DNA from 3 places in the Methylobacterium sp. 88A genome. Region 3 is predicted to be linked to each of the others. Evidence: predicted binding sites of a transcription regulator. Region 3 holds the regulator's gene; each other region holds the start of a gene.
The links. The regulator PhoB, encoded in region 3, activates phosphate uptake and scavenging genes when phosphate is short. The targets are predictions, from matches to a motif close to TGTCATNNANCTGTCAT.

Region 1: a site for PhoB is predicted at 2,632-2,648, ahead of A3OM_RS0109210 (PhoX family phosphatase). Genes of this name have one in related genera too.
Region 2: a site for PhoB is predicted at 5,870-5,886, ahead of ppk2 (polyphosphate kinase 2). Genes of this name have one in related genera too.

What each region holds. Positions count from the first base shown of each region.
Region 1 is NZ_AQVT01000001.1:1,938,713-1,948,383, forward strand. Features, by position in the region: gene A3OM_RS23725 (transcriptional regulator) at 1-40, shown strand, start outside; gene A3OM_RS0109195 (di-trans,poly-cis-decaprenylcistransferase) at 79-789, shown strand; gene bchE (magnesium-protoporphyrin IX monomethyl ester anaerobic oxidative cyclase) at 818-2,356, shown strand; gene A3OM_RS23730 (hypothetical protein) at 2,366-2,563, opposite strand; gene A3OM_RS0109210 (PhoX family phosphatase) at 2,697-4,685, shown strand; gene parE (DNA topoisomerase IV subunit B) at 4,867-6,957, shown strand; gene A3OM_RS0109220 (outer membrane beta-barrel protein) at 7,192-8,016, opposite strand; gene A3OM_RS0109225 (formylmethanofuran dehydrogenase subunit C) at 8,838-9,638, opposite strand; gene fhcD (formylmethanofuran--tetrahydromethanopterin N-formyltransferase) at 9,635-9,671, opposite strand, start outside.
Region 2 is NZ_AQVT01000001.1:4,150,766-4,160,436, reverse strand. Features, by position in the region: gene A3OM_RS0119870 (TIGR01244 family sulfur transferase) at 1-341, opposite strand, end outside; gene A3OM_RS0119865 (DUF533 domain-containing protein) at 515-1,024, shown strand; gene A3OM_RS0119860 (GNAT family N-acetyltransferase) at 1,038-1,655, opposite strand; gene A3OM_RS0119855 (Orn/Lys/Arg decarboxylase N-terminal domain-containing protein) at 1,652-3,997, opposite strand; gene A3OM_RS0119850 (CorA family divalent cation transporter) at 4,060-5,088, opposite strand; gene A3OM_RS0119845 (hypothetical protein) at 5,250-5,597, opposite strand; gene ppk2 (polyphosphate kinase 2) at 5,929-6,855, shown strand; gene A3OM_RS0119835 (enoyl-CoA hydratase/isomerase family protein) at 6,966-7,763, shown strand; gene A3OM_RS0119830 (carbohydrate porin) at 7,931-9,439, shown strand; gene A3OM_RS0119825 (hypothetical protein) at 9,663-9,671, shown strand, end outside.
Region 3 is NZ_AQVT01000001.1:293,497-303,167, reverse strand. Features, by position in the region: gene A3OM_RS26250 (DUF3320 domain-containing protein) at 1-998, shown strand, start outside; gene A3OM_RS26020 (hypothetical protein) at 1,134-1,304, opposite strand; gene A3OM_RS0101395 (hypothetical protein) at 1,510-1,755, shown strand; gene A3OM_RS23350 (calcium-binding protein) at 2,116-5,040, shown strand; gene phoB (phosphate regulon transcriptional regulator PhoB) at 5,263-5,964, opposite strand; gene phoU (phosphate signaling complex protein PhoU) at 6,055-6,780, opposite strand; gene pstB (phosphate ABC transporter ATP-binding protein PstB) at 6,873-7,691, opposite strand; gene pstA (phosphate ABC transporter permease PstA) at 7,738-8,634, opposite strand; gene pstC (phosphate ABC transporter permease subunit PstC) at 8,654-9,628, opposite strand.

The DNA of each region.
Region 1 (9,671 bases), 1.6 Mb from region 3:
CGAAACCGCGAACCTCCCCCTCGTCGCCCGACCGGCCTGACGCCCGAAATCCGTCTTTTTTTGCCAAGGAACTTTGTAATGCAAAGTGAACACACACCCGGCCTGCATGTCGGGATCATCATGGACGGCAACGGGCGCTGGGCCTCGGCGCGCGGCCTGCCCCGCGCGCTCGGCCACAAGGAAGGTGTCGAGGCGATCCGCCGGGTCGTCGAGGCGGCGCCGAAGCAGGGAATCGGCACCCTCACCCTCTACGCCTTCTCCTGCGACAACTGGCGTCGGCCGGAAGCGGAGGTCTCCGCCCTTATGGGGCTCCTCCGGCTCTATCTCCGCAACGAGGTCTCCCGATTGGTGGAGAATGGCGTGCGGCTCAGCGTGATCGGCCGGCGCGACCGTCTGCCCGAGGGTCTCGCCGCCGCCATAGGCCGCGCGGAAGCCGCGACCTTCGCCGGGAAGGCGCTGCACCTCCGGATCGCCGTCGATTATTCCGCCCGCGACGCCATCCTCGCCGCCGCCCTCGCTGGCGCCGGCGATCCCGGCATCACCCGCACCGCCTTCTCGGCCCTGGTGACGGGCGATGCCTGCGTGCCCGAGGTGGATCTCGTGATCCGCACCAGCGGCGAGCAGCGGCTATCCGATTTTCTGCTCTGGGAGAGCGCCTACGCCGAACTCCACTTCACGCACCGCCACTGGCCGGATTTCAGCTCCGCCGACCTCGAAGAGGCGCTTGCCGCCTACCGGTGCCGCGACCGGCGATTCGGCGGATTGGATGCCACGTCCGCCGCCGCCTGAGAGGATCGAGACAGGAGAAAGGGAAACCATGCGCATCGTCCTCGTCAACGTGCCCCACCCGGCCATCGGCAGCCGCATTCCCGACGACCATCTCCCGCCCCTGGGGCTTCTCGCCGTCGGCGGCCCCCTCATCGACGACGGGCACGAGGTGCGCCTGATCGACGGGGAGTTCGGCCCGATGGACCCGGACGCCATCGTCGCGGAGGCCCTGGCCTTCCGTCCCGATGCCGTCCTGTTCGGGCATTCCGGCTCGACCTCGGGCCATCCGGTCATCGCCGACATCGCATCTCGACTGGCGAGCGCCCGGCCGGGTCTCCCCATCGTCTATGGCGGTGTGTTTCCGACCTACCACTGGCGCGAAATCCTGAGGGACGAGCCCTACGTCACCGCCATCGTGCGCGGGGAGGGCGAGGAGACGGCGCGCCGCCTGATGGCTGCGCTCTCAGCGGGATCGCCCCTCGCCTCCGTGCCGGGCATCGCCTTTCGCAGCGGCGACGGTCCCCATGCCACGCAGGCCGCGCCGGTGATCCGCGACCTCGACGCCTACCGCGTCGGCTGGGAACTCATCGACCATGCCCGCTACAGCTATTGGGGCGGCCGGAGAGCCGTCGTCGTGCAGTTCTCGCGCGGCTGTCCGCATCTCTGCAATTACTGCGGCCAGCGTGGCTTCTGGACCCGCTGGCGTCATCGCGACCCGGTCAAGTTCGCCAGGGAACTGGCCCGGCTCCATCGCGACCACGGGGTGCGGGTCATCAACTTCGCCGACGAGAACCCCACCGTCTCGAAGAAGGCGTGGCGGGTCTTCCTCGAAACGCTGATCGCGGAGAATGTGGACCTCATCCTCGTGGGCTCGACCCGCGCCGACGACATCGTGCGCGATGCCGACATCCTGCATCTCTACAAGCGCGCCGGCTGGACGCGCTTCCTCCTCGGGCTGGAAAGCACCGACGAGGCGACCCTCGCGCGCATCAGGAAGGGCGGCGCCACCACCACGGACCGCGAGGCGATCCGCCTTCTTCGCCGCCATGGCATCCTCTCCATGGCGACCTGGGTCGTCGGGTTCGAGGAAGAAACGGACCGGGATTACTGGCGCGGCCTGCGCCAGCTCCTGTCCTACGATCCCGACCAGATCCAGATGCTCTACGTGACGCCCCATCGCTGGACGCCGTATTTCAGCATCGCCGCGAATCGGCGGGTGATCCAGACCGATCGTCGCCGCTGGGACTACAAGCATCAGGTGCTGGCGACCCGGCACATGGCGCCGTGGCGGGTGCTGCTGTGGTTCAAGTTCATCGAGGTGGCGGTCCAGGCTCGCCCGCGTGCACTCGCACGCGTCCTGTTCCATCGCGACGCGGGACTACGCCACGCCATGCGCTGGTACACGCGGATGGGGCGTCGGGTATGGCCCTATGAGATCAGGAACTTCCTGCGCGACCCGTTGGTGAAGAACGGGCCGAGCGTCGCAGAATTCTGGGGGGAGCCACAGGACGGCGAGGAAGAATCCATGGTCGTCGTCAACGCGGAACGGCGTCCCGAAGCCGCGAGGCCCCGCGCCGATGCGGCGTGACGGTCGACCTCAGATGAAGACGAAGAAGATACCGAAGCTGGCGATGAACCCCGCCAGCGATACGGCCGAGAGGGCCAGAAACCTGGACGATGCGACCGCGCCCTCATCCTGCCCATCCTCGATGGGCGAGAAGGCGCGGCCTGCCGCCTGCGATGCGCGAATGAGATCGTCGTGGCGCACCATGCTCAAGGCTGCGGACGGCGCCATGTCGCTCTCCCATAGATACGTTCTATGTGTGCTAACGCACAAACTCAGGGTTGGTTCCGGAACGCCGGCGTCATCCGCCCGCCATGTCGCGCGCCTAACTCGAACTCGATCCATTCCAAGGAACGAGTTCACCATGACCGAGCCGCTGCGCACTCGCTCGCAGGCCGCCGAAGACGGCGAGGATGCCGGTTCGAATCCGAGCCGGAACGCCACCTTCGGCGACGTGGTCGCCGCCCGGTTCGACCGGCGCGACCTACTGCGCGGCCTTCTTGGGGTCGGCGCCATCGCGGCGGTGGTGACGCCCCGCGCGCTCGCCGCCGGCCCGGCCGCGGCGGCGCAGGGACAGGCGACGCCGTTCCCCTTCATGGAGATCGAGGCGGGATCGGACGCACACCATCACGTGGCCGAGGGGCACGATGCCGACATCCTGATCCGCTGGGGCGATCCGGTCCTGCCCGGGGCGCCCGCCTTCGACCCGCTCAACCAGAGCGCCGCGGCCCAGGCCCGGCAATTCGGCTACAACAACGACTTCGTCGGCTATTTCCCGATGCCCGGCGCCGCCGATCCGGCCGCGCATGGCCTTCTCGTGGTCAACCACGAATACACCAACGAGGAACTGATGTTTCCCGGCCTCGGCCGCCAGGACATCAAGACCGTGGCCTTCAAGGGCATGAATCGCGACCTCGTCGACATCGAGATGGCCGCCCATGGCGGCTCGGTGATCGAGGTGAAGCGTAACGACGGCAAATGGGCCGTGGTGCCGGGGTCGCGATACGCCCGCCGCATCACCGTCGAGACGCCGATGGCCCTCTCCGGCCCGGCCGCCGGCTCCGATCGGCTGAAGACCACCGACGACCCGTCCGGCCGCGCGGTGAAGGGCATGATCAACAATTGCGCCGGCGGCACCACACCCTGGGGGACGTGGCTCACCTGCGAGGAGAACATCAACTATTACTTCTCCGGCACCCTCGCAGAGGGGTCGGCCGAGGCGACCAACCACAAGCGTCTCGGCCTGCCCGGCAACGCCTATGCCTGGGGCCGCTTCCACGAGCGGTTCGACCTCTCCAAGGAACCGAACGAGCCCAACCGCTTCGGCTGGGTGGTGGAGATCGACCCGTTCGATCCCGCCTCGGTCCCGGTCAAGCGCACCGCCATGGGCCGGTTCAAGCACGAGGGCGCCGCCGGCATCGTCTCGAAGAGTGGTCGGTACGTCGTCTACCAGGGCGACGACGAGCGTTTCGACTACGTTTACAAGTTCGTGACCGACGCGGCCGTGGACCTCGCCGACCGGGCGGCCAACCGCGACATCCTCGATTCCGGCACGCTGCACGTCGCCCGGTTCGATGCCGACGGACGCGGTACCTGGATGCCCCTGGTGTTCGGACAGGGGCCGCTGACACTCGAGAACGGGTTCACCGCCCAGGCCGACGTGCTCATCGAGGCCCGGCGCGCCGGCGACCTCCTCGGCGCCACCAAGATGGACCGTCCAGAGGATGTCGAGGCCAACCCGAAGACCGGCAAGGTCTACGTGATGCTCACCAACAACGGGAAGCGCAAACCCGGCGATGAGAACGCCGCCAATCCGCGGCCCGACAACCGCTTCGGCCATATCGTCGAACTGACCCCAGACGACGGCGACCACGCGGCCTCGGGCTTCGCCTGGGAAATCCTCGTCAAATGCGGCGATCCCTCCATCGCGGCGGTCGGCGCCACCTTCTCCTCGGCGACGACGAAGGACGGCTGGTTCGGCATGCCGGACAACTGCTCGGTGGACGGGCAGGGACGGCTCTGGGTCGCCACCGACGGGAACTCGCCGTCGAAGACGGGGCGAAACGACGGCATCTGGGCGATGGAGACGGAAGGGCAGGGACGGGGCACGGGCAAGCATTTCTTCAGGGTGCCGAACGGCGCCGAAATGTGCGGCCCCTACTTCACCCCCGACGACACCACGTTCTTCGTCGCCGTGCAGCATCCCGGCGAGGCCGACGAGGAAGATCCGAAGGCCATGCCCGCCACCTTCGAGGCGCCCTCCACCCGCTGGCCGGATTTCATCGACGGAATGCCGCCCCGCCCCGCCATCGTCGCGATCACCAGGCGTGGAGGTGGCCGGGTCGGAAGCTGACGGGGCGACGCGAACGCCCCCTGCGGCCAAGGGGGCAGGCGTGGCCGAGCCCCCGCTTCCGGTACCCCGGCGACACAGCATTAACGGAATCGGCGCAAGCTGCGCAGGAACACCGGGAGAGCGGCCGCCGGCCAGGGCGGCATCGCTTCACGTTTCCGTTTCGTTCCTGTATGGTTGGTCCATGACTCAGCGCGAGACCTCACGTCAGGCCGTTCCGGCCCCCGCCGGCGGCCGGCCGAGCGACCTGTTCGCGGGCGGTCAGGCGCCCGTGCGCGGCGCGAAGGCCGCTTCGGCGGCGCGCGCTCCCCTCGACAGAGCACCGGTCGATGCGGCGGAAGCCGGCTACGACGCCTCGTCGATCGAGGTGCTGGAAGGCCTGGAGCCGGTGCGGCGCCGGCCGGGCATGTATATCGGCGGCACCGACGAGCGCGCCCTGCATCACCTCTTCGCCGAGGTGATCGACAATTCCATGGACGAGGCGGTGGCGGGCCATGCCAGCTACATCGAGGTGGAGCTGGAGGAGACCGGCCACCTCGTCATCACCGACAATGGCCGCGGCATCCCGGTGGACCCGCACCCGAAATTTCCGGGCAAATCCGCCCTCGAAGTGATCATGACCACGCTGCATGCGGGCGGCAAGTTCGACTCGAAGGTCTACGAGACCTCCGGCGGCCTGCACGGTGTCGGCATCTCCGTGGTCAACGCCCTCTCCGACATCCTCGAAGTCGAGGTGGCCCGAAGCCAGGTCCTCTATCGCCAGACCTTTTCGCGGGGCCATGTCCAGGGTCCGCTGGAAACCGTCGGCCGGGTGCAGAACCGGCGCGGCACGCGGGTGCGCTTCCACCCCGATGCGCAGATCTTCGGGGCGCTGAAGTTCGATCCGCGCCGGCTGTTCAAGATGGCGCGCTCCAAGGCCTACCTGTTCGGCGGCGTCGAGATCCGCTGGCGCTGTGCCCCCGCCCTGCTGGAGGGCATCGCCGACGTGCCGGCCGAGACGGTGCACCGCTTCCCCGGCGGCCTGCGCGACTATCTCGCCCGCGACCTCGACGGCAAGGAGCTCGTCACCGACGCGGTCTTCGCCGGCAAGGTGACGAAGCCCGGCGGCCACGGCTCCCTCGAATGGGCCGTCGCCTGGATGGTGGTGGAAGACGGGGTCTCGCACTCCTACTGCAACACGATTCCCACCGCCGAGGGCGGCACCCACGAGAGCGGCCTGCGCGTGGCCCTGCTGCGCGCCCTGCGCGAGCATGCCGAGCGCGTCGGCCAGGCCAAGCGGATGACCTCGGTCACCACCGACGACGTAATGGCGACCTGCGCCTCGATGCTCTCGGTCTTCATCCGCGAGCCGGAATTCCAAGGCCAGACCAAGGACAAGCTCGCCACGGTGGAAGCCTCGCGCATCGTCGAGACGGCGATCCGCGACGCGTTCGACCACTGGCTCGCCGCCTCCCCGGCCCAGGCCAACAAGCTCCTCGACTGGGTGATCGACCGGGCCGAGGAGCGCCTGCGCCGACGCCAGGAGAAAGAGGTCGCGCGCAAATCCGCGACTCGCAAGCTGCGCCTTCCCGGCAAGCTCGCCGATTGCTCCAAGGCGGGTACGGCGGGCTCGGAGATCTTCATCGTCGAGGGCGATTCCGCCGGCGGCTCGGCCAAGCAGGCGCGCGACCGCGCCAGCCAGGCCATCCTGCCCCTGCGCGGCAAGATCCTCAACGTGGCCTCGGCCAGCCGTGACAAGATGGGCGCCAACCAGCTCATCTCCGACCTGACCCAGGCGCTCGGTTGCGGCACGGGTAACGGCTACAAGGGCGAAGACCTCCGCTACGAGAAGGTCATCATCATGACCGACGCGGATGTCGACGGCGCCCACATCGCCTCGCTGCTGATCACCTTCTTCTACCGGCAGATGCCCAAGCTCATCGACAAGGGCCATCTCTACCTGGCGATCCCGCCGCTCTACCGGCTCACCCACGGCGCCAAGACGGTCTATGCCCGTGACGACGCCGACAAGGAGCGGGTGATCAAGACCGTCTTCAAGGGCGGCAAAGTGGAGATCAGCCGCTTCAAGGGCCTTGGCGAGATGATGCCGGCGCAGTTGAAGGAGACCACGATGGACCCGAAAAAGCGCACGCTCCTGCGCGTGGCTGTCCTCGACGAGGCGCGGGATTCCACCGGTGATGCCGTGGAACGGCTGATGGGCAACAAGCCGGAGGCCCGTTTCGCCTTCATCTCTGAGCGCGCCGCCTTCGCCGACGAGGCGACACTCGACATCTGAGGACGGGTGGGTCGCGAGTTCGGCCTATCCGAGCCGCCTCTCTTCCCAGGGGTGGAGCACCAACGGAGTCGGAGGCGAAGTGCCACGTCGCGTCCGCATTCGAGTCACGCCGGGTGAATTGCGAGAAAGCCTCCATCAATGCAAAAAACCCGGCCGTGAGGCCGGGTTTTTCACGTGGACGATCCCGATGCCGCGCGATCCTCGATGAGGACCGCGCGACGATCATGGACGATCCTAGTAGGTGCCGAACTTGTAGTTCAGGCCGGCGCGGACGACGGCGAACTCGTCGTCGCGACGACCGGTGCTGACCGAACGCGCAATGTCGCCAGCGGTGGTGACCACCAAAGGACCAGTGCTACGGTTACCGCGATCGAGATTCACGTACAGGCCTTCGACCTTCAACGTCACAGCGGAAGCGCGGAAGAAGTTGAAGAACGACTCGGTGGGAAGAGCGTATTCGATACCACCGCCGACGGCGTAGCCGGTGCGGAAGTCATCGTTGCCGCGGAAGCCACCGAAGTCACGATCAGCGCTGCCCGCACCGTAGGCGAAACCGCCGGTGCCGTACACGAGGGTGCGGTCGAAGGCGTAGCCGAGACGGCCGCGGACGGTGCCGAAGTAGTCGAGGCTGGAGAGACCGCGCGGGTCGTTGATGGCGAAGCCGTCACGAGCGACCACACCCGAGTCACGACGCTTGGCGCCGAAATCGAGGTACTGGGCGTCAGCTTCGATACCGACGACTACGCCCGAACCCGGGGTGAACTGGTAGTTGTAGCCGATCTGCGCGCCGCCGGTGAAGCCGTCCTGGCTGTCTTTGCGGAACGTGGCGACCTGCGGCACGCGGGATTCAGTGAAGGCACCCGGAACCGTGAAGGCGTTCGGGCCTTCCTTACCGGCGTCGAAAGCGTAACCGGCGTTGATACCGGCGTAGAAGCCCGTCCACGTGAAGACCGGGACCGGGACGAAGACCGGCGGGGCGGCGCGACGGGGAAGGTCGGCGGCCGAAGCGACAGCAGTCAGGCCGGCGAGAACGGTCGTAGCGAGAAGCAGTCTTTTCATTGTGTGTCTGGTCCTGATGGGCATTAAGCCTAGGTGCTTGTAGGCTCGGACGGGCGTGAGGTCTGTCGCATTCCTGCAACAACATCCATCGAATACAGCGGCACCCGTCAACGAAGGGTAAAGGTTAGGCGCAAGTGAGGAAGGAGAGACCAGTGACGTGCTCTGGCGCACTTCCGGTGCCTTTCCGGCTCACCTCGCTGCTGATCCAGATCACACTGCCGTGACGACCGGTTTTCACTTCCCGCAAGCATTTATTAAGCGGAACAATTCTGCATCATGCGAGTTAGGAACAGCTTTTTGTCCCCGCTTGCGATGTGAAGATTACCCGTCTGGTGAGCGATGCGAAGGCGTCGCTCCATCGGCAAGGCTCGGCAAGCAAATGCAGACAACAGAAGGTTAAGCGCGCCCGACGATTCCGTGGTCGCGCGTCCGAAGCCGGCATTCAGCCCGCTGCGGCATTCGCGGCCCCGTCGCGGCAGAATCCATCCTGGTGATCCGGCCGCTGGCTCGAGGCGAGACCGAGACATTCGGGTAGCAAGGCAACACCACAATACGGCCGCTCCACCAAGGTCCGACTTGTCCTGACAGTGATCGGTCTTGGCCTTGGGTGCTTGGCCGTCGCGGGCCTTACCCGGACCGACTGTGCTCGGAGTTTGGCGGGAGCGCCCGGTGAACCGACGGAGACGCCCATCCCTCGCGGGAGGCGGCAGGTCTTCGGGCAATGCCCGGCGGGCAACCTCGATCGAAGCCATGCCCCTGAAGGCTTCGGGGATCGTCTCCCCGACGGGGGCCGTGCCGCCGCCGGGGAGGAATCGAAGGGCCTATCGCCCGGCCGTGACCCAGAGCTCACCCTTGCCGAGGGTGGCGAGATCGCCGGAATAGCGCTTGAGCGCACCGGCGGCGAGGTCGGCATGGGCAGGGCTGAGGGCACGCAGGGACCGGGCGAGCAGCCGCAGGAACACGAGATCGTGCGTTCCCGTCTCGGCGAAACTCGGGCTCAGGGCACCGTGTCCGCCGGCGAGAATCGTCCCGCGCCGCATGCCGTAGCCCGGATGGTCGCCCACCGAGAGGGCCGCGATCGTACCCGCGATCATCCGCGATCCGGCATGAGCGCCCGCGGCACCGACCAGGATCAGACCGCGCCGCATGCGGTCGCCGAGATAGTCGCCGGCCGATCCGCAGATCACCAGCGTGGCGCCGTCGAGCCCCGCCTTGGCGGCATAGACCGCCCCGCCGGCATGATCGCCGGCATCGCCCTCAATGGTGATCGTGCCGCCCTTGGCGCCCGATCCGGCATAAGGCCCGGCCGATCCCGTGACCGTCACCGATCCCGACGCCATACCGGCGCCGAGGCGCTGACCGACATCGCCGACGACGCGGATCGAGCCGCCACTGAGCGAGGCACCGACACTGTCGAAGCGGGACGAACCGCCTTCGATGGTCAGGCTGTCGGATCCGTCGAGGCTGATGGCGAAGACGTCGCCCAGCGTCAGGCCGCGTCGGCTGGTGCCGATGGGGAGCCTGGCCGCCTCGGTCTCGGAGAGGCCGCTCAGCGAGAGCGGAGTCACGTGGAGGAAATCGAGCCGCTCCGGCGGCTCCTGGCGCAGGGTGAGGGTGCTCATGCCGCTCCAGCCTCGCTCGCCGGCTCCTTCGAG
Region 2 (9,671 bases), 3.9 Mb from region 3:
AGACGCCCCGCCAGCACTTCGGACAAAGCCCACAGGGTCAGCGAGCGCGTGCCGCTGCGGCAATGGGCGAGGACCGGGCCGGGTGCGCTCTCCACGGCCTCGCGGAAACGCGCGATGTCCTCATGGGTGATGCCGGGGCCGGTGACGGGGAGATGGAGATAGGCGAGCCCCGCCGCCTCGGCCGCCGCCGCTTCGGCAGCGCTGCCCAACTGGTCCGGCTCCTCGCCTTCGGGACGGTTGTTGATGAGCAGGGCAAAGCCCTTCGTGGACAGGTCCGCGATCTCCGCCTCGTTCGGCTGGCCGGCGACCGACAGGCGGGGCTCGATGGGCGTGATCGTCATGGGGCCTCTCTCGTTGGCTGCCTTCGCGCCGTGCGGCTTCCGTTTGCCGGGGGAGGGCGCTCCGCCGGGGACGAACGGGGCATGCTCATTCCACCGCACCGCCCATCGTGAACCCGCGACGGGGCTCGTCCGTTTCCAATCCGATCCCTCAACCCGCCTTCAGGACGACCACCATGGCCGATGCAAGACAGATCGTCGATGCGCTCGTACGCTCACGCAAGGGCGGGATCGCCGCCACGGCCGCCCTCGGCGGCCTCGCCCTCGTCGCGGGTCTGGCGCTGCGCGCACTCCGTCCCTCCGCGGCGTCCGAGACCCCCGATCTGAGCCAGGTCGGTGAGGACGAGGCGCGCGTCATGCTGCGCGCCATGGTGGCCGCGACCCTGGCCGACGGCATCGTCGACCAGCAGGAGCGCCGGCGCCTCGACGCGGCGGTGGAGGCCGCTGGCATCGACCGGGATGGCCGCGCATGGCTGGAGAAGGAGCTCACCGACCCGGCCGAGATCGACGAACTCGCCGAGCGCGTGGAGTCGCCGGAGCAGGGCGCACGCCTCTATGCGGCGGCGCGTCTGGCCATCGATGCCGATACGCTGCAGGAGCGGGAGTTCCTGAAGCGCCTCGCCGAGGCCCTCGACGTCCCGCAGGACGTGGCCGCGCGGGTCGATGCCGGGCTGGAGGCGGCCTGAAGCCGCAGCCGGATCACTTCCCCACCCATTCGTGCCCGGCCACCAGCGCCTCCACCGAGCGCGTCCAGGTGCCGGGCTGGTCGGTGGAGCCGGTGCCGAGCGCCCGCTGGACCATGACGCTGTCGCTCCAGCGGCCGTACTTGTAGCCCACCGCCGGCAGCAGGCCGACGCGGACGAAGCCGCAGGCTTCGTGGAGCCGCAGGGACGCCTCGTTCTGCGCGTCGATATAGCCGATCATCTGCCGGTAACCGCCGGCGGCGCAGGCCTCGATCAAAGCCGGCAGCAGGCGCCGGCCGATGCCGGCGTTCAGGTGCTCGTGATGGACGTAGATCGAGTGCTTGAGCGTGTAGCGGTAGGCCGGGCGTTTGCGGAACGGCACGGCATAGGCATAGCCCGCCACTACCCCGTCGCGATCGGCGACGAGGTGGGGCAGACGCTTCTTGCGCATGGCCTTGCGGCGGCGCTTGAGGTCGTCGGGATGGAGCGGATCCTCCTCGAAATCGCCGACATCCCCCACGCCCCGCCGGATATGGTGAGCGTAGATCGCCACCATGGCCGGCACGTCCGGATCCGAGGACGGCCGGATGATCACTTCGGGATCGGAGGCGGTGGGCGGCCCGTCCGGACTCACGGGCGGTTCTCGCGCATGACGTAGGTGTAGAACCGGATCGTCCCGTCGGGATCGACGTTGCGGAACACGCCCTGGATCTCGGCCTCGAAGCCCGGGAACAGGTTCGCCGAGCGCTCGAACATCTTGAAGTAATCCAGCATGGGTTTCGCCCGCTCGTCCAGTCGCTCGCCCGGCAGCACCGTGCCGATGCCCGGCGGGTAGACCAGAAGCAAGGTCGTCGCCACACGGCCCTCGGCTTCCGCGATCGGCACGTAATCGACGTTGTTGCGGGTGAGCTGCTGCACCGCCTCCTTCGGGGTCATCACCATCTCGGGCAGGTGCCCCGGCTCGAACTGCTTGCGCTGGAGCGTGCTGGTGCCGTGCTCGCGGTGGAAGGCGTGGAAATCCGCGCAGAGGTCGCGCAGGCGCACGCCCTTGTAGCGGTTCGGCCGGCGCCGGACGAATTCCGGCATGGCATCCTCGAGCGGCACGTTCTCGTCATGCAGGCGCTTGAACGCCACGAGGCCGGAGATGAGCGTGCCGGCCTTGGAGGATTCGACGCCCGGCGTCAGCAGGAAGAGGAGCGAGTTGAGGTCGTTCTTCTCCGGCACGATGCGGTTTTCACGCAGATACTGAGCGACGATCGGGGCCGGTACGCCATGATCGGCATATTGCCCCGTGCGGCGGTCGAAGCCGGGGGTGAGCACGGTAAGCTTGTTCGGGTCGGTCATGGCGTAGTTCGGCGCCACATGGGTGAAACCGTGCCAGGCGGCACCGGGGGTCAGCTCCCAGTATTTGGCGTCGCTGGCGAGCTCGTCCGTCGAGACGCTCTCCCACGGCACCTTGCCCTCCGGGCCCTTCACCGTGTCCGGCACGAAGGGGTCGAAGAACCAGCGGCGCAGGGGATCGCCCTCCTTCTCCTCGAATTCGCGGCGGATGGCGCGGACCTTCTTGCGCCATTCGATGCCGAGCCGGATCGTGTCGTCCCACAGGACGACGCCCGAGCGGCCCTTCATCATCTGCGCGCCGACATCCAGCGACGCGAAGAGCGGGTAGAACGGCGAGGTCGAGGCGTGGACGAGGAAGGTCTCGTTGAAGCGCCGGTGCTCGATGCGGCGGGTCTGGCCGCGGATATGGCTGTCCTTGGTGTGGATCTGCGAGGCCTGGGAGAAGCTCGCCAGCTGCTTGTGGGTGGATTGGGTGGCGATGATGCCCGGCGAGGTCTCGTCGAGGCCCTTCAGCCCCATGGCGAAGCGGCCGGCGAAGAGCGGGTGGAACTTCATGAAGCCCGCCCAGGCCTCGTCGAACAGGATGTAGTCGCAGAGATGCCCGATCTTCTCGAGGATCATCTGCGCGTTGTAGATCGTGCCGTCATAGGTGCACTGCTCCACCACCGCGACGCGGAACGGGCGCTCGCGCTTCCAGGCCTCCTTGTCGGTGACGAGGGGGTTGGTGCGGATCTTCTCGCGGATGGCCGCCTCGTCGAGGGCCTCGTGATACATCGGGCCGATCAGGCCGAAGCAGTTGCGGTCGGTCTCTAGGAAGACCGGAACCGCGCCGCCGAGGAACAGGGCGCCGTGATGGGCCGCCTTGTGGTTGTTGCGGTCGAACAGGACGAGATCGCCCTCGGCCACCAGGGCCGAGAGCACGATCTTGTTGGAGGCCGAGGTGCCGTTGAGGACGAAATAGGTTTTTTCCGCACCGAAGATGACGGCGGCTTCCTTCTGCGCCTTGAGGGCGGGGCCCTCGTGGACGAGGAGATCGCCGAGATCGAGCACGGAATTGTCGAGGTCGTCACGGAACACGGCCTCGCCGAGATGCTCCACGAAGATGCGCCCGATGGGGGAGCGGTTGTAGAAGATGCCGCCGTTATGGCCCGGGCAGGTCCAGAGCTGGTTGCCCTGCTCTGCGTAATCGACCAGCGCGCCGAAGAAGGGCGTCTTCAGGGTCTCGGCATATTGCTTGACCCGGCTCACGAGGCCGCGGGCGATGTAGTCCGGGGTCTCTTCCGCGAGGAAGATGTAGCCGTCGATGAAGTCGAGGACCTCGACGGGGATGTCCTCCAGGCGCTTGCGCCGGACCATGATGACGATGGGCATTTCCAGCCCGCGCTTCCGCATCAGGTTGATGAGGGCGGCGGCCTTGCCGTCGAGTCCGCGCTTGCCCCAATCCACCACCATGCAGCCGATGGCGGCATCGGTCTGGACCGCGATGGCCGCGTCCTCCACGCGGCGGGCGCGGACGACCTCGAAGCCGAGCTTTTCCACCGAGCCTATGATCTGCTGGACGCGCACGCCCTCGAGATCGTCCGGGTCGAAGTTCGGCGCGCACATGAGCACGGTGAAGCGGCGAAAGAAGTCCATGCGGGGGAAGGCTCCGGTGGTCGGATGAATCGAGGGGGGTGTGGGCGCGTTCGCGTTCCGGATCAACCAGGCCGGCCGGCGAGACTGAGCCGGCGGATGACGAGGTAGACGGCGAGCGCCGCGAGCGCGCCGATTCCCAGCGCGAGCAGTGACCCATTGTCGGATTCCGAAAAGAACAGGCCCTTGGTGTTCATGCCGAACACGCCCGTCACCAGGGTGGGCGGCAGGAACAGGGCCGTGAGGATCGACAGGGTGAAGAGCTGGCGGTTGGTGAGGGCGGTGGTGCGGGCGGCGATCTCGTCCTGCAGCAGGCGGCTACGTTCGGACAGGACATGCATGTCGCGGTGGAGGGAATCGAGGCGTTGGACCACCCGCGCGGCCATGGCGCCCACCGCTTCGGGCAATTGATCTCCCTCCGTGCCGGCTTCGTCCTCGAGCCGGTGGAACACCGCCCGCAACCCGGCGAGCTGCCGGTGGGAGCGCACGGATTGGCGGCGGATCGGTCCCAGGGGCCTCGGATCGTCCGCCTTGGCCTCGTCGAGCATGTCGTCCTCGATGGCGTCGAGGGAGGAGGACAGGCGCTCGGCCGTGGCGATCAGCGCCTCGACGGTGCTGCCGACGAAGCGCTCCAGCAGCTTGGCCGGGCCGGGGACGAGGGCGCCGGACAAGACCGCGTCGCGGGCGGCCACCGCGCAGGACGTGGCGTGGCGGCGGCCGCTGACGAGGAAGCGCGGGCCGAGGATGCAATGGAGACGGCCGTTCGGCTCCTCGCTCGACGAGCCGTTGAAGGCGCGTTCCCGGTCGGCGATGACGAAACCGGCATGGGGGCCGTCCACGACGACGCGCTGATGCTCGTCGCGGGCGAAGGTCGCGGCGGCGAGCCGGGCCGGGCCGAGGCGTCCTTCGAGGATCAGCGCCTCTGTCCGCGCATCGACCAGATCGACATGGAACCAGACGAAGCCGTGATCCGGGTCGTCCAGCGAGGGAATCCCGTCCCCCGGTCCGACCTGGCGTCCCCGTCCCTCCGCGTCGAAGGTGAGGGCGAAGATCAGCCCCGGGAGGGGGGATTCCTCGATGAGAAGGTGCTGCATGGTGCGGTCGCGGCGATCATGGCCGGCAAAATGCCGGCTCACTATCGCGCTGGATCGCAACGCTGGGCGACACTGTGATGACGGAGGGGCACCTCCGCCGATCGATGCTCGGCCTGCGGGTCATGCGATCCGCAAGAGGGGGCGACGACGATTGGCTATCCTCAGCGGGTCACGACGCCCTTATCGGCTTCCTTGACGCTGCCGTCGGCTTCCATGCGGTTCAGGCCCTTGTCCGCTTCCTTGCGAAGCACCTCGGCGAAGGCGGTGGCCTGATGTCCGACGAGAACCTTCATGTCGGCCGGAGCGACGGTCCAGATGACGGCAACGATGAACACCGTCGCGGCCATGCCATAGGCGAAGGTTTCCATGATGCCGAGCCAGCCAAGCAACAACGGGATGCTGCTCACGATCAATCCGATGAAAGAACTTCCGGTCAGAAAATAAACGGAGAAGAAGGTGATGACAGCCAGGCATATGGGCTTGACGAAACGGACGATGAAGCGTTCCATTGCATTTTATCTCCTATTACAGAGTTATTTCAAGAACTGTTCTAAGCTGCGATCAGTTGTTTGTTACGTATCGACAATGGGATGCGCCTTATAATTCGGTCTATCTCGTTTTCTGACCGCTCAAGTATCTACAAAAATCGTATCGATTCAATAAACGCCGCGTACCAGAAGCTGAGGGAGAGTCCAGCGATTCTCCGGCTTTCGGCGTCGGATGCTGAATTCTACGAATCGAATAAGGAATGTGGTGCCGTTGCCGACGGGGGTCGCCATACTGTCATGCAGCTGTGATTCAAGCGTTCGGATGATTCCCATTCATCAGGAAGGCAATATCATGGACGGCACGCGCGCCGGGACTCGTCCTTTCGATATCGAGGCTATTCGCCGAGAGATGGCGGACGATTTCGATGAAGAGCTCGAGATGGAGCTCGAAGACGAGCGCCTCGAGCAACTCGTTAGCGAAATCGATGCCAGGCCTCGTCTGCCCACCATGGACCGGAAGATCTATTTCCGGGAGCTATTCCGACTGCAACACGAGCTGGTTCGTCTTCAGGATTGGGTGCAGGCCCAGAAACTACGCGTGGTTGTGATCTTCGAGGGGCGGGATTCGGCCGGCAAGGGCGGCGCGATCAAGCGCATCACCCAGCGTCTCAATCCCCGCGTCTGCCGCGTGGCTGCGCTCCCGGCTCCTAACGAGCGCGAGCGTACGCAATGGTACTTCCAGCGCTACGTGGCGCATCTGCCGGCGGGCGGCGAGATCGTGCTGTTCGATCGCTCCTGGTACAATCGGGCCGGCGTCGAGCGCGTGATGGGCTTCTGCACCCCGGACCAGTACGAGGAATTCTTCCAGTCCGCGCCGGAATTCGAGCGCATGCTGGTGCGGTCCGGCATCATCGTGCTGAAATACTGGTTCTCGATCACCGACGAGGAGCAGGAGCTGCGCTTCAACATGCGCATCCACGATCCCCTGAAGCAGTGGAAGCTCTCGCCGATGGACGTGGAGTCCCGTCGCCGCTGGGAGGATTACACCAAGGCGAAGGAAGTGATGCTCGCCCGCACGCATATTCCCGAGGCGCCCTGGTGGGTGGTCGAGGCCGTGGACAAGAAGAAGGCCCGCCTCAACTGCATCAGCCATCTCCTCACGCAAATCCCCTATGGCGACGTGGAGCACCCGCCGGTGCATCTGCCCGAGCGCATGCGCCACGAGGATTATGCCCGCCAGCCGGTGCCGCAGGAGATGTTCGTCCCGGCCCTGTTCTGACCCTGCCGGGGGCGCCGCCCGGCCGGACGCGGTTGCCCAAAGCGGCCGGGATGGGCAAGACCCGTGTCGGACGGGCCGATCCTCGGCCGGTCCGGCTTGGGACCCCCCGCATGAGCGCCACCGACGAGATCCTGTTCGACACCGATGAGGCGGGCATCGCCCGTATCGTTCTCAACCGGCCGCAGGCGCGCAACGCGCTGACCTTCGCGATGTATCAGGGCCTCATCGACCTCTGCGACAGGATCGAGGCGGACGAGCGGATCAAGGTCCTCGTCATCACCGGCGCCGGCGAGAAAGCCTTCGCCGCCGGCACCGACATCGCCCAGTTCCGTGATTTCTCCAGTCCCGAGGATGCCCTCGGCTACGAGCGCTTCATGGACAGGGTCCTGAGCGCGCTCGAGCGTCTGCGCGTGCCCGTCATCGCCGCCGTCGCCGGCGCCTGTACCGGCGGCGGGGCCGCCATCGCCGCCTCCTGCGACCTGCGCATCGCCACGCGTGACGCCCGGTTCGGCTTTCCCATCGCGCGGACCCTGGGCAATTGCCTGTCGATGTCGAACCTGCGGCGCCTGTCCGGCCTCATCGGTCCCGCGCGGGTGAAGGACATGATCTTCACCGCCCGCCTGTTCGGCGCGGAGGAGGCGCTCGCGGCCGGCCTCGTCGGCGAAGTGGTGGAGGATGCCGCCGCCCTCGCCGCCAGGGCGACGGAACTCGCGGCACAACTCGCCGGCCATGCACCGCTGACCCTGCGGGCCACCAAGGAAGGCCTGCGCCGGCTCGACGCCGAGGCGGAGGCGGAGGGTGAGCGCCCCGGCGATGACCTCATCCTGATGTGCTACACCAGCGCCGATTTCCGCGAGGGCATGGAGGCCTTCCTGGCCAAGCGCCCGCCGAACTGGACCGGCCGGTAAAGCGCTGTTTCGAGCGCCGTCCCGATGCGGATGTGGGCAGCGTGACACACCGGACGGGGAAAGCCGCTGGTCGCCCCGCTGCCTCGGCTCGGTTGCAGCCCTGTCATGCTCGCCGTGATAGAGCACGAGCGGGGACGGTCGCCCTGGGACATGCTTTTTTCCGAGGGATGATGCTCCGCTCGTTTCCTCTCGCGGCCGCCGCAGCCCTGTTGTCGGGCCTTGCCGCGTCGGGCGCCCACGCCCAGACCGCCGCCGAGATCGCGGCGCGGCAGGCGCGCCTGGCCCTGGAGGGGCTCGACATCGGCTCGCCGCGCGGCGCCGGCGGCGATCCGCAGACATCGGTGGCGCAGTCGGTGACCTCGGCCAAGCCTTCGGCCAACCTCAACACCTCGATCCAGGACCAGCTCGGCCCCTATGGCGATCCCTACGGCCTGCGCTCGTTCCTGAAGACCAAGGGCATCGAATACAGCCTCACGTATATCGGCGAGAGCTTCGGCAATGCGACGGGCGGCGCGCGGCGCGGTGCCATCGTCGAGGGACGCCTCGACGTCCAGTTCGATGCCGACCTCGAAAAGCTGGCGGGCTGGCACGGGGCGGCCTTCCACACCAACCTCTACCTCATCCACGGCACCGGCCTGTCGCGCTACTACGTCAACAATTTCATCACCGTGAGCGCCATCGAGGCGCTGCCCTCCTCCCGGCTCTACGAGCTCTGGTTGGAGCAGAAACTGTTCGACGGCCAGTTCAGCCTCAAGGTCGGTCAGATCGCGGCCGATACCGAGTTCGCCGTAAGCCAGACCGGCACGCTGTTCATCAACTCCACCTTCGGCTGGCCCAACATCATGGCCGAGGTGCTGCCGAGCGGCGGGCCGATCTATCCCCTGGCGGTGCCGGCGATCCGCGCGAAATACGTGCCCAACCAGAACTTTTCCCTTCAGGTCGGCCTCTTCGACGGCGATCCGGCAGGGGCCTACCCCAGCGATCTCGATCCGCAGCGCCGCAACCGCACCGGCACGAACTTCCGCACCGGCGATCCCGCTCTGGTCATCGCGGAGGTCGCCTACGCCTACAACATCGCGCAGGGCGATGTCGGCGATCCCGGCACGGTGACGCTGGGGGGGTGGCACCATTTCGGCCGGTTCGACAGCCAGCGCTTCGACACGGCCGGGCGCTCGCTGGCCGATCCGTCCACCACCGGCATCGCCCGACGCTTCCGGGGCGACAGCGGCCTCTACGGTATCATCGACCAGACCATCTACCGCGAACCCGACGATCCGAACGACGGCGCCAGCGTGTTCCTGCGCGTGTCCGGGGCGCCCTCCGACCGCAACATCGTGGATTTCTACGCCGATATGGGCATTGCCTATAAGGGCCTCTTCAAGGGACGTTCCGACGACACGATCGGAGTCGCCTTCGCCATCGCGCGGATCTCGGACGCGGCGCGCGGCCTGGACACCGACACGATCCTGCTGGCCGGGACGAACATGCCCCGGCGCAGCAGCGAGGCGGTGCTCGAGGCGACCTATCAGGCCGTGCTCGGACCGGGCGTGACCGTGCAGCCGGACATCCAGTACGTGTTCCGTCCCAGCGGCGGTGTGCCCAACCCGCGCGACCTCAACGGCGCCCGCATCAAGAACGCGGCCGTGTTCGGCGTGCGGGCGACGGTGCGTTACTGAGGGGCATCGACAAGGCCGGTGTGCTCCGGCCGTCCGAAGCGTCGCCTCGGCACGAGGCGAGGAGGGGATGACCGGCGTCGTCTCACGAGCGCGTGCTCCTCATCGACATTGACGACGTCGATATCGGCTATCGATACCATCTGTTTGATGAATGGTGCGCCGCAAAATATATCCCTCTCATGCAACGGGGCATCGGCCCCGGAACACCTGAGGGATCCTCATCATGACCGTT
Region 3 (9,671 bases):
GCGGCGTGCGCGATTTCAAGCACTTCCTCGCCTTTGCCGAACACGGCGCCCGCGCCCTCGAAACGGCGGCCGCGCCGACGGGGGGCGACATCGAATCGCCGTTCGAGGGCGCGGTGATGGCGGCCTTGGCCGCGCGGGGGTGGAGAATCGTGCCGCAAGTGGGCGTTTCCGCCTTTCGGATCGACCTCGGCATCGTCCATCCCGACGCTCCGGGGCGCTACCTCGCGGGCGTCGAATGCGACGGGGCGACCTATCACCGGGCGGCGACCGCGCGCGACCGTGACCGTCTGCGCGAATGGGTGCTCACCGACCTCGGATGGCGCATCCACCGGGTCTGGAGCACCGATTGGTGGAACGATCCGCAAGGCGCCCTCGACCGGCTCGACACGGCGTTGCGGGCCGATCTCGACGCCGACAGGGCGAAGCCGGAGCCGGAGCCGGTCGTGATCGCGCCGCCCGCCCCCGATATCCCGCAGGTGGAGCCCCCCGGCCTCTATGAACCCGCCGACCTGTCGGGCTTCTCTCCCGATGCCGCGCGGTTCCACGAGGTGGGTTACGAGGCCACGCTGGCGGCGATGGCGGCCGAGGTGGTCGCGCGCGAAGGTCCTGTTTTCGCTGACGTTCTCGCCGAGCGCCTCCTGCGCGCCCACGGCTTTTCGCGGATCACGGCCCGCCTGCGCCAGCGCGCCCTGGGGGCCGTCGATCCCCGCTGCCCCCATACCGGCGAGGGTGAGCGCATCGTGCTCTGGCCGGAGGCCGCCCCTGCCGGGCCGGTGAGGTTTCGGCCGGCTGAAGGAGAGGGGCGAGCCCCCGCCGACATCCCGCTCCAAGAGCTCGCAGGCCTCGCCCGCGACCTCGATCCGGCACCCGGCGTCGAGGGGCGGATGGCCGCGCAGCTGAGCCTCGGCCGGATGAGCGAGGCGGTCCGCGCCCGGTTCGCCGAGGCCGCCTCGCTGGCGCGGGAGAGCGAAGCACCGGCCCCGAAACCCGTCGGATGAGACAGGCGGATCGACCGCCACGCGACCCCCGTTTCGACCGCCATGCGCCGGGATTTATGGCGGTACGCGACGTGAAAAAGCCCCGCCTGGTAAGGCGGGGCCGATGGCGGTGACTGTGAAGCCGTGCGACGTGGATCAGGCGGCGAGCTTCAGGGCTTCGGGAGCGTTGTCGTTCACGAGGACGAGCTCACCGGCCGTGACGGTGGAGGTGCTGGTCGTGGGGGTCAGGCGATCGGCGACGAAGGCCACCAGGGAGATGTTGGCGGCAGCGGCGACGGCGACGGCGGTGAGAATGAGAGCGGTCATATCGGTGTTCCTCGGGGCGATGCGTTTGCGTTGCAGCATGTATGACAGCCTCCCCGCCTTGCTGGTATACCAAACGCCAAATACCACTCATGCAGCCCGCGCATGGAATGCACACTATCCCGCGAAGCCCTGCATTTAACGCACTATGATGCATGTCGGGCAGCACGCCCGATCCACCCTTTTCCTGCCCGAAGGTCCCGGCCCGATGCCCCGCCCCACCTCAGCCGTCCTCGCCCTTCTGCTCGCGGCATGGTCCTTCGACGCACGAGCACAGGATGCGAACCGGGTGCGTGCGATGAACGCGGTGAGCGACCTGGCGCGGGCGCACCGCGAGCAGACGGAGACGCTCCGGCGTATGGAGACGGTCCAGCGCGACCGGGCCAGAGCGGATGACAGGACCCGGCGCAACGCCGAGCGGGACAGCCGTTCGATGCGACGCTTCGACCGCTGAGCCGGCATCGACGGGAAGCCTCCGCCCTCCCCCGCACCCTCCAGTCGTGGGAAGCCGGCGGATGGTCCCGACCTGAGGGGCAGAGCCGGGTGGCGAGGGGACCCTGACGTTTCGGCCCGAAGCCGACGTTTCGCCTCCGACGCGAGAATCCTGAGACATCCGATTGCGGAAGTTTTCAAAGCCGACGCTCGTGCATCTCGCCAGCGCGGGGACAGACTAAACAGCAACATCGTAGCAAGACGCGACGCGATGAGACGCTGCGCCAAGGGTTTCGGTCACCTGGATAGCGTCCGCCCCTATGCGGAAGGTCGAAAAATGGTCAATTGCCCTTAGAATTTTTTTACCGAGGGAAAACTTACAATGGGCAACGGAAAGACGCTTGGCTATTTCGGCGATGTTCTGACAATCGCTAATACAGCCGTCAATTTGATTGGCATGATTCCCGGCCTCGAAATTCCAAGCGAGTTAAAGGCGATCTTTGGCGAAGAAGAGGATCCGACGCAGGCATTTCTTGAGGGAATGGATCAGAAGCTCGATTTGCTTTCTCGGCAAGGCGATGAAATCCTCGCGGAAATCAATCAGCTCGGTGAAGGTATCAATTACGATAATAAGATGGAGATTTCGTCGCTTGCTCAGGCATCGAAATCACATCTCGACCAATACATGAATACGAGCCCCTCCGATCCAAAGCACGCTGATTATCGATCCTTGGCGATCGATAAATCGACCGATGCGCTCTCCATGGCGATCGAGTTCGCCGGGAAACCGGGTGCCGACGCCGGGCTCGTCATGCCAGCCCTCCTGTCTGCGCTGGCCGCTCGGATCAACGTCATTCGCGAGATCGAAGACGGCGCGACATCGGGTGACTTCAAGGAGACACTAAATGCGGGAATCAATGCACTGCATGAAACAGTCGCCTCGTATAAGAATGAAGTTTTAGAATTTGCAAAACAACCCGATCAGGACAAAATCGGTGCCAAAGTCTATTTAATCAATGGCAATGTTCTCCTCGATGTTTGGTACGATAACGGTGAGGCGGGCGGCCTTCGAACATACCAGCAGGAAATTGTGATCGGCGCGCAAGGATCGGCGGATCATAAACTCATGGATACGGCCTTGACGCCCGCGGTACCAATCCCAGGCGCCCCCGGACACTATTATGACCGCGATATAACAAATTACGACGTTATAAAAAGTCTTTTTACGAGCCGCGGATTGGAACAACAATTCAACGATAAGGAAAGCAGCTGGCTGAATGAGTATTTTTACCCACAAAAAGGGGTCACAAACCTTGAAAAGGCCGTCGATACCCTGCGACAGCTGACGAGCGGCCAGCACAAGTTCGATGTCGCCGACTCGATCGGGAGGACGATCGAGATCGATCACCCGACATATGACAAGGCGCCCAACACGCTGGAAGGTTACGCCGGCAACGATACGCTCATCGGGGGTGATGGCAACGACACGCTCAAGGGCGGCGGTGGCAACATCGATTATACGGTCTTCGGCGCCAATGGTGACGGCCACGATACCCTCTACGGCAAGGGTGGCGACGACATCATGCTCGGCGGCACCGGCAACGATGTGCTCGACGGTGGCGCGGGCAACGACCGTCTCGATGGGGGCGCCGGCAGCGACACGGCGAGCTACAAGTCGGCGACCGTTGGCGTGACCGTCTCCCTCGATTTGCAGGGCTGGCAGGAGATCGTCCCCGAAAAGGTGACCGTGTTCCAACCGGACCCTTACCCCGGCGAGGGCCCCGGAGGCATCGTCACCCCCCCTCCCGTCATAACGACGATCCGGGCGGAAAAGGATCGCCTCCTGAGCATCGAGAACCTCGAAGGCAGCAGGTTCAACGACCGTCTCACGGGCAACGTCCTGAGCAACACGATCCACGGCGGCGCCGGCAACGACGACATCGACGGTCATCTCGGTGCGGACCGGATGTACGGCGAGGCCGGCAACGACACCTACGTCGTCGATCAATCCGGCGATCGCGTCTTCGAAGCGAAGGATGCCGGGCAGGACACCGTCAAGACGAGCGTCAGCTACGTCCTCGCCGCCGGACAGGCGATCGAGACCCTGGCCACGGCGAAAGCGACGGGCACGGGCGCGATGAACCTCACCGGCAACGAGTTCGCTCAGGCGCTTGTCGGCAACAACGGCGCCAACCTCCTCGATGGCAAGGGCGGCGCCGACACGATGACCGGGTATGCGGGGAATGATACCTATGTCGTCGACAATGCCGGCGACGTTGTCGTCGAGGCGGCCGATCGCGGCATCGACGCCGTCCGCTCGTCCATCAGCTTGACCTTGGCGGCCAACGTCGAAAACCTCACGCTAGTCGGCACGGCTGCACTCAACGGCACCGGCAACGCTCTCGCCAACACTCTCACCGGCAATGCCGCCGCCAACCTCCTCGACGGCAAGGCCGGCGCCGACATCATGGCCGGCGGCGCGGGATCGGACACCTACATCGTCGACAATATCGGCGACAAAGCCGTCGAAGTGAGCGGCGGCGGTGACACCGACCTCGTCAAGGCATCCGTGTCCTTCTCGCTCGGGGGTTCCTACGTGGAACACCTGACGCTGACCGGCACCGGGAATCTCAGCGCCACCGGCAACTCGCTCGACAACGTCCTCAGGGGCAATGCCGGCGTCAACGTCCTCGACGGTAAGACGGGCGCGGACACGATGATCGGCGGTGCCGGCTCCGACACCTACATCGTCGACAACATTCGCGACAAAGCCGTGGAGGGGAGCGACGGCACCGGCATCGACCTCGTCAAGGCGTCGGTGTCCTTCTCGCTAGGGGGGTCCCACGTGGAGAACCTGACGCTCACCGGGACCGGATCCCTCAACGCCACCGGCAACACGCTCGTCAACGTGCTCAAGGGCAATGCCGGCGCCAACCATCTCGACGGTGGCCTCGGGGCGGATACGCTGACGGGTCTGGCGGGCGAGGATACCTTCGTGTTCAGCACGAAGCTCGGCGCGACCAATATCGACCACATCACCGATTTCTCGGCCGGGATCGACACGATCCAGTTCTCGAAGAGCATCTTCGCGGCGCTCTCGGCCGATGACCTCGCGGCGGCGTTCAAGGACCTGGGTGTGGCCGGCGCGAAGATCGATGCGGACGACCGCATCCTCTACAATCGCGACACCGGTGCCCTGTCCTACGACGCCGATGGCAGCGGCACCACGGCCAAGGCGGTCCAGTTCGCCATCATCGACAACCACGATAAGGCGACGCTGACGCACCTCGATTTCCTGCTGGCGTAAGCGTCCCGACACGCCCTGGCCGAATGAGACTCATTCGGCCAGGGCTGCTCGGACGTTCAGGCCCCATGGTGCCCCCGAGATCATGCCGAAGCGGCCCGTAAAGAGTTCCGGGGTCGAACTCCCGGCCTCGTTGCCCGGTGGCAGCCCGCAGCCGCGGCGACCTCCCGTCGTCGAGATCCGGGCGCTCGTTCCAGGCGGAGCGGCGCGAAGCCGGACCCGCTCTCACTCGTCCGTCGAGAACATCTCGTCGAAGGAATAGCCGGAGCCGCGCACGGTGCGGATCGGGTCGCTTTGGCGCGGGCGGTTGATGGCCTTGCGCAGGCGGCCCACATGCACGTCCACCGTGCGCTCGTCGATATAGACGTCGTGGCCCCAGACCCCGTCGAGGAGCTGCTCGCGCGAGAATACCCGGCCGGGGCTCTGCATCAGGAATTCGAGGAGCTTGAACTCGGTGGGGCCGAGATGGATCTCGCGGCCCTGGCGGCGGATGCGGTGGCTGACGCGGTCGAGTTCGATATTGCCGGCGATGAGCAGGTCCGCCACGTGGCTCGGCTTGGCCCGGCGCAGGAGCGCGCGGACCCGGGCGAGCAGTTCCGGCACCGAGAACGGCTTGACGATGTAATCGTCGGCGCCGGTGCCGAGGCCGCGGATGCGGTCGCCCTCCTCGCCGCGCGCCGTCAGCATGATGACCGGCAGCCGCTCGGTCTCGCGCCGGGCGCGGATGCGGCGGCAGAGCTCGATGCCGGAGAGACCGGGCATCATCCAGTCGAGGAGGACGAGGTCGGGCACCTGCTCCTGAAGGCGCAGATCGGCCTCGTCGCCGCGGGCGGCGGTGTCGACGACGAAGCCCTCCGCCTCGAGGTTGTAGCGGAGGAGAAGGGTGAGGGCCTCCTCGTCCTCGACGATCAGGATGCGCGTACTCATGCGGGTGTTTTCAGGGTGAGGGCGGCCGTCCCGTCACGCACGGGACGGCCGCGCGACGATCGTGCCGGAATGGCCCGACCGGAGGGACGGTCAGGCGCTGGCGGGCAACGACACGGTGGCGTAGTTCGATGCGTCGTTCTTCGGGCGATCCTGTTCGGCCAGTTCGTTCGTGCCGGTGACGAGGTAGTGGATCGTCTCGGCGATGTTGGTGGTGTGGTCGCCGATCCGCTCGATGTTCTTGGCGCAGAACAGCAGGTGCGTGCAGAACGAGATGTTGCGCGGGTCTTCCATCATGTAGGTCAGCAATTCGCGGAAGAGCGAGTTGTAGAGCGCGTCGATGGCGTCGTCACGCTCCCAGACGTCGAGGGCGGCCTTCACGTCCTGGCTCGCATAGGCGTCGAGGACGTCCTTCAGCTGCTCCTGCACCAGGTCGCCCATGTGCTGGACGGCGATGACGATCTTCTGCGGCTGGATCTGCTCGGCGATGGCCACCACGCGCTTGGCGACGTTCTTGGAGAGGTCGCCGATCCGCTCGAGATCGTTCGAGACGCGGATGGCCGAGACCGTCTCGCGCAGGTCGATGGCGAGGGGCTGACGCTTGGCGATGAGCAGGATCGCCCGCTCCTCGATCTCGTGCTGGAGGGCGTCGAGGCGCTTGTCGGCGCCGATCACCGCCTGGGCCAGGGGCACGTCCCGGCGCACCAGGGCGTTGCCGGAATCGGTCATCATCTTCTCGGCGATCCCGCCCATCTCGGAAATCGAGCGGCGCAGGTTTTCCAGTTCCGTGTCGTAGGAACTGACGATGTGGTTGGGCATGCTCGCACTCCTCGACCGAGGCCGCCTCGGGCGGCCTGCATCGCGTAGGATCGGGATCGGGTCCGGTGCCGCGGAACGCGGCCCCGGCGGGCTCAGCCGAAGCGGCCGGTGATGTAGTCCTGGGTCTGGCGCTTCTCGGGGTTCATGAAGATCCGCGTGGTGGGGCCGAACTCCACCAGCTCGCCGAGATACATGAACGCCGTGAACTGCGAGATGCGTGCCGCCTGCTGCATGTTGTGCGTGACGATGACGATCGTGAACTCGGAGCGCAGCTGCTCGATCAGTTCCTCGATGCGGCCCGTGGAGATCGGGTCGAGGGCCGAGGTCGGCTCGTCGAACAGGATCACCTCGGGACGCTGGGCCACGGTGCGGGCGATGCAGAGGCGCTGCTGCTGGCCGCCCGACAGGCCCATGCCGGACTGCTTGAGCTTGTCCTTCACCTCGTCCCACAGGGCGGCCTTGCGCAGGGATTCCTCGACGCGGACGTCGAGATCGGCCTTGGGCAGCTTCTCGTAGAGGCGCAGGCCGAAGGCGACGTTGTCGTAGATCGACATCGGGAACGGCGTCGGCTTCTGGAACACCATGCCGATGCGCGAGCGCAGCTCGTTGAGATCGACCTTGGCGTCGAGGACGTTCTGGCCGTCGAGGAGGATCTGCCCCTCGGCGCGCTGCTCGGGGTAGAGGCTGTAGATCCGGTTGAAGGTGCGCAGGAGGGTCGACTTCCCGCAGCCGGACGGGCCGATCAGCGCGGTGACCTGCCGGTCGTGGAAGTTGAGGTTGACCGACTTCAGGCCGTGGAAGGAACCGTAATAGAAGTTCAGGTCCTTCACGGCGATGCGCACGGGGGCCTGCTCGTCGGCCTTGTGGCGGCCGGTCAGCTGAGCTTGCGTGATCGCGGGAGCGGCGTTCATCGGGTGCGTGTCCTTGTCGAGGGCTGGATGGGACGGGGGCGCGGGGTCAGCGCGCCCGCTCGCTCTTGATGACGAAGCGGGCCACGATCGAGAGGGCGAGGATCGTGGCGGTGATGAGGAGGGCGCCGGCCCAGGCGAGCTGCTGCCAGTTCGAGTAGGGCGAGAGGGCGAACTGGTAGATCATCACCGGAAGGTTCGGGATGCCGCCCATCAGGTTGGGCGAGAACCAGCTGTTGTTGTTGAGCGCGGTGAAGAGCAGCGGCGCGGTCTCGCCGGCGATGCGGGCGAGCGCCAGGATGATGCCGGTGACGATACCGGCGCTGGCACCGCGCCAGGTGATGCTCTTGATGACGACGGAGGGCGGTGCGCCCAAAGCCGCGCCGGCCTCGCGGAGCGTCGAGGGCACGAGGCGGAGCATGTCCTCGGTGGTGCGCACGATCACCGGGGTGGCGATGATGGCCAGCGCCACGCCGCCGGCCCAACCCGAATAGGTCCCCATCGGCCGCACCATCAGGGTGTAGACGAACAGGCCGATCAGGATCGAGGGCGCCGAGAGCAGGATGTCGTTGAGGAAGCGGATCACGTCGGCGAGCTTCGAGTGGCGGCCGTACTCGGCGAGATAGGTGCCGGCCATGACGCCCACCGGCGTCGCGATGACGATGCCGATCAGGGTCAGGACCAGGCTGCCGAGGATGGCGTTGGCGATGCCGCCGCCTTCCGATCCGGGGCCGGGGGTCGGTTCGCTGAAGAGCAGCGGCGAGAAGCCCTTCACGCCCTCGACGATGAGCATGAGCAGGATCGAGCCGAGCACGACGATGCCGATCAGCGTCGCCACGGTGCTTCCGACGATGAGCAGCTTGTCCGCCACGCGGCGGCTCGACCGGACGCGGCTGGCCTTGAGCGGCGGCGCTGCGTTGGTGGTGAGGGTGTTCACGGCGTCCATGGTTCGGGCTCCAGAGGGCTCAGGCGACCTTCACGCGCCGGACGAGCAGGCGTGCGACGATCAGGACGACGAAAGTGATGACGAAGAGGATGCAGCCCAGCGCCATCAGCGAGTTGAGCTGCAGGCCGTCGGCCTCGTTGAACTCGTTGGCGATGCGCGAGGCGATGGTGGAGCCGGGATCGAAGATCGAGCCGGACAGGCGGTTGGCGTTGCCGATGACGAAGGTCACCGCCATGGTCTCGCCGAGCGCGCGGCCGAGGCCGAGCATCACCGCGCCGATGATCGACACGGACGCCTGCGGCACGAGCACGTGGCGGACCACCTCCCAGGTGGTGCAGCCGATGCCGTAGGCGCTCTCGCGCAGCACGGTGGGGATCTGGTCGAGCATGTCGCGGGTGATCGAGGCGACGAAGGGCACGATCATGATGGCGAGGATGATGCCCGCCGTGAGGATGCCGACGCCGGAGGGAACCCGCGCGTAGAACAGCGTGCCGACGATGGGCAGCCCCTCGACGAGGCTCGACACCGGCATCTGCACGTAATGGGCGAAGAGCGGGGCGAAGATGAACAGGCCCCACATGCCGTAGATGATGCTCGGGACCGAGGCGAGAAGCTCGATCGTCATCGAGACGGGCTTCCTCGCCCAGCCGGGGCAGAGCTGGGTCAGGTAGACGGCGATGCCGATGGAGATCGGCACGCCGATGACGAGGGCGAGAAGGGCCGAGACCAGGGTGCCGACGATGGCCACGAGGGCGCCGTACTGCTCCTGGCCGATGTTCCAGGCGCTGGAGGTGACGAAGCCGAAGCCGAACTCCCTGAAGGCCGGCCAGCCGCCATAGGCGATGGAGGCCAGGATGCCCGCGAGGAAGAGGAGGACCAGCAGCGCCGACGCGTAGGAGGCGGCGCGGAAGAGCTGGTCGCCGAGGCCGCCCGGCTTCTTGCGAGCGGGGGAGCCCGTGCGGGCCAGCGAAATCTGTTCAGTCAAGGCGGCCATCCGACGTCTGCTTCTTCACCTTGAGGGCTCGTATAGTGCGAGG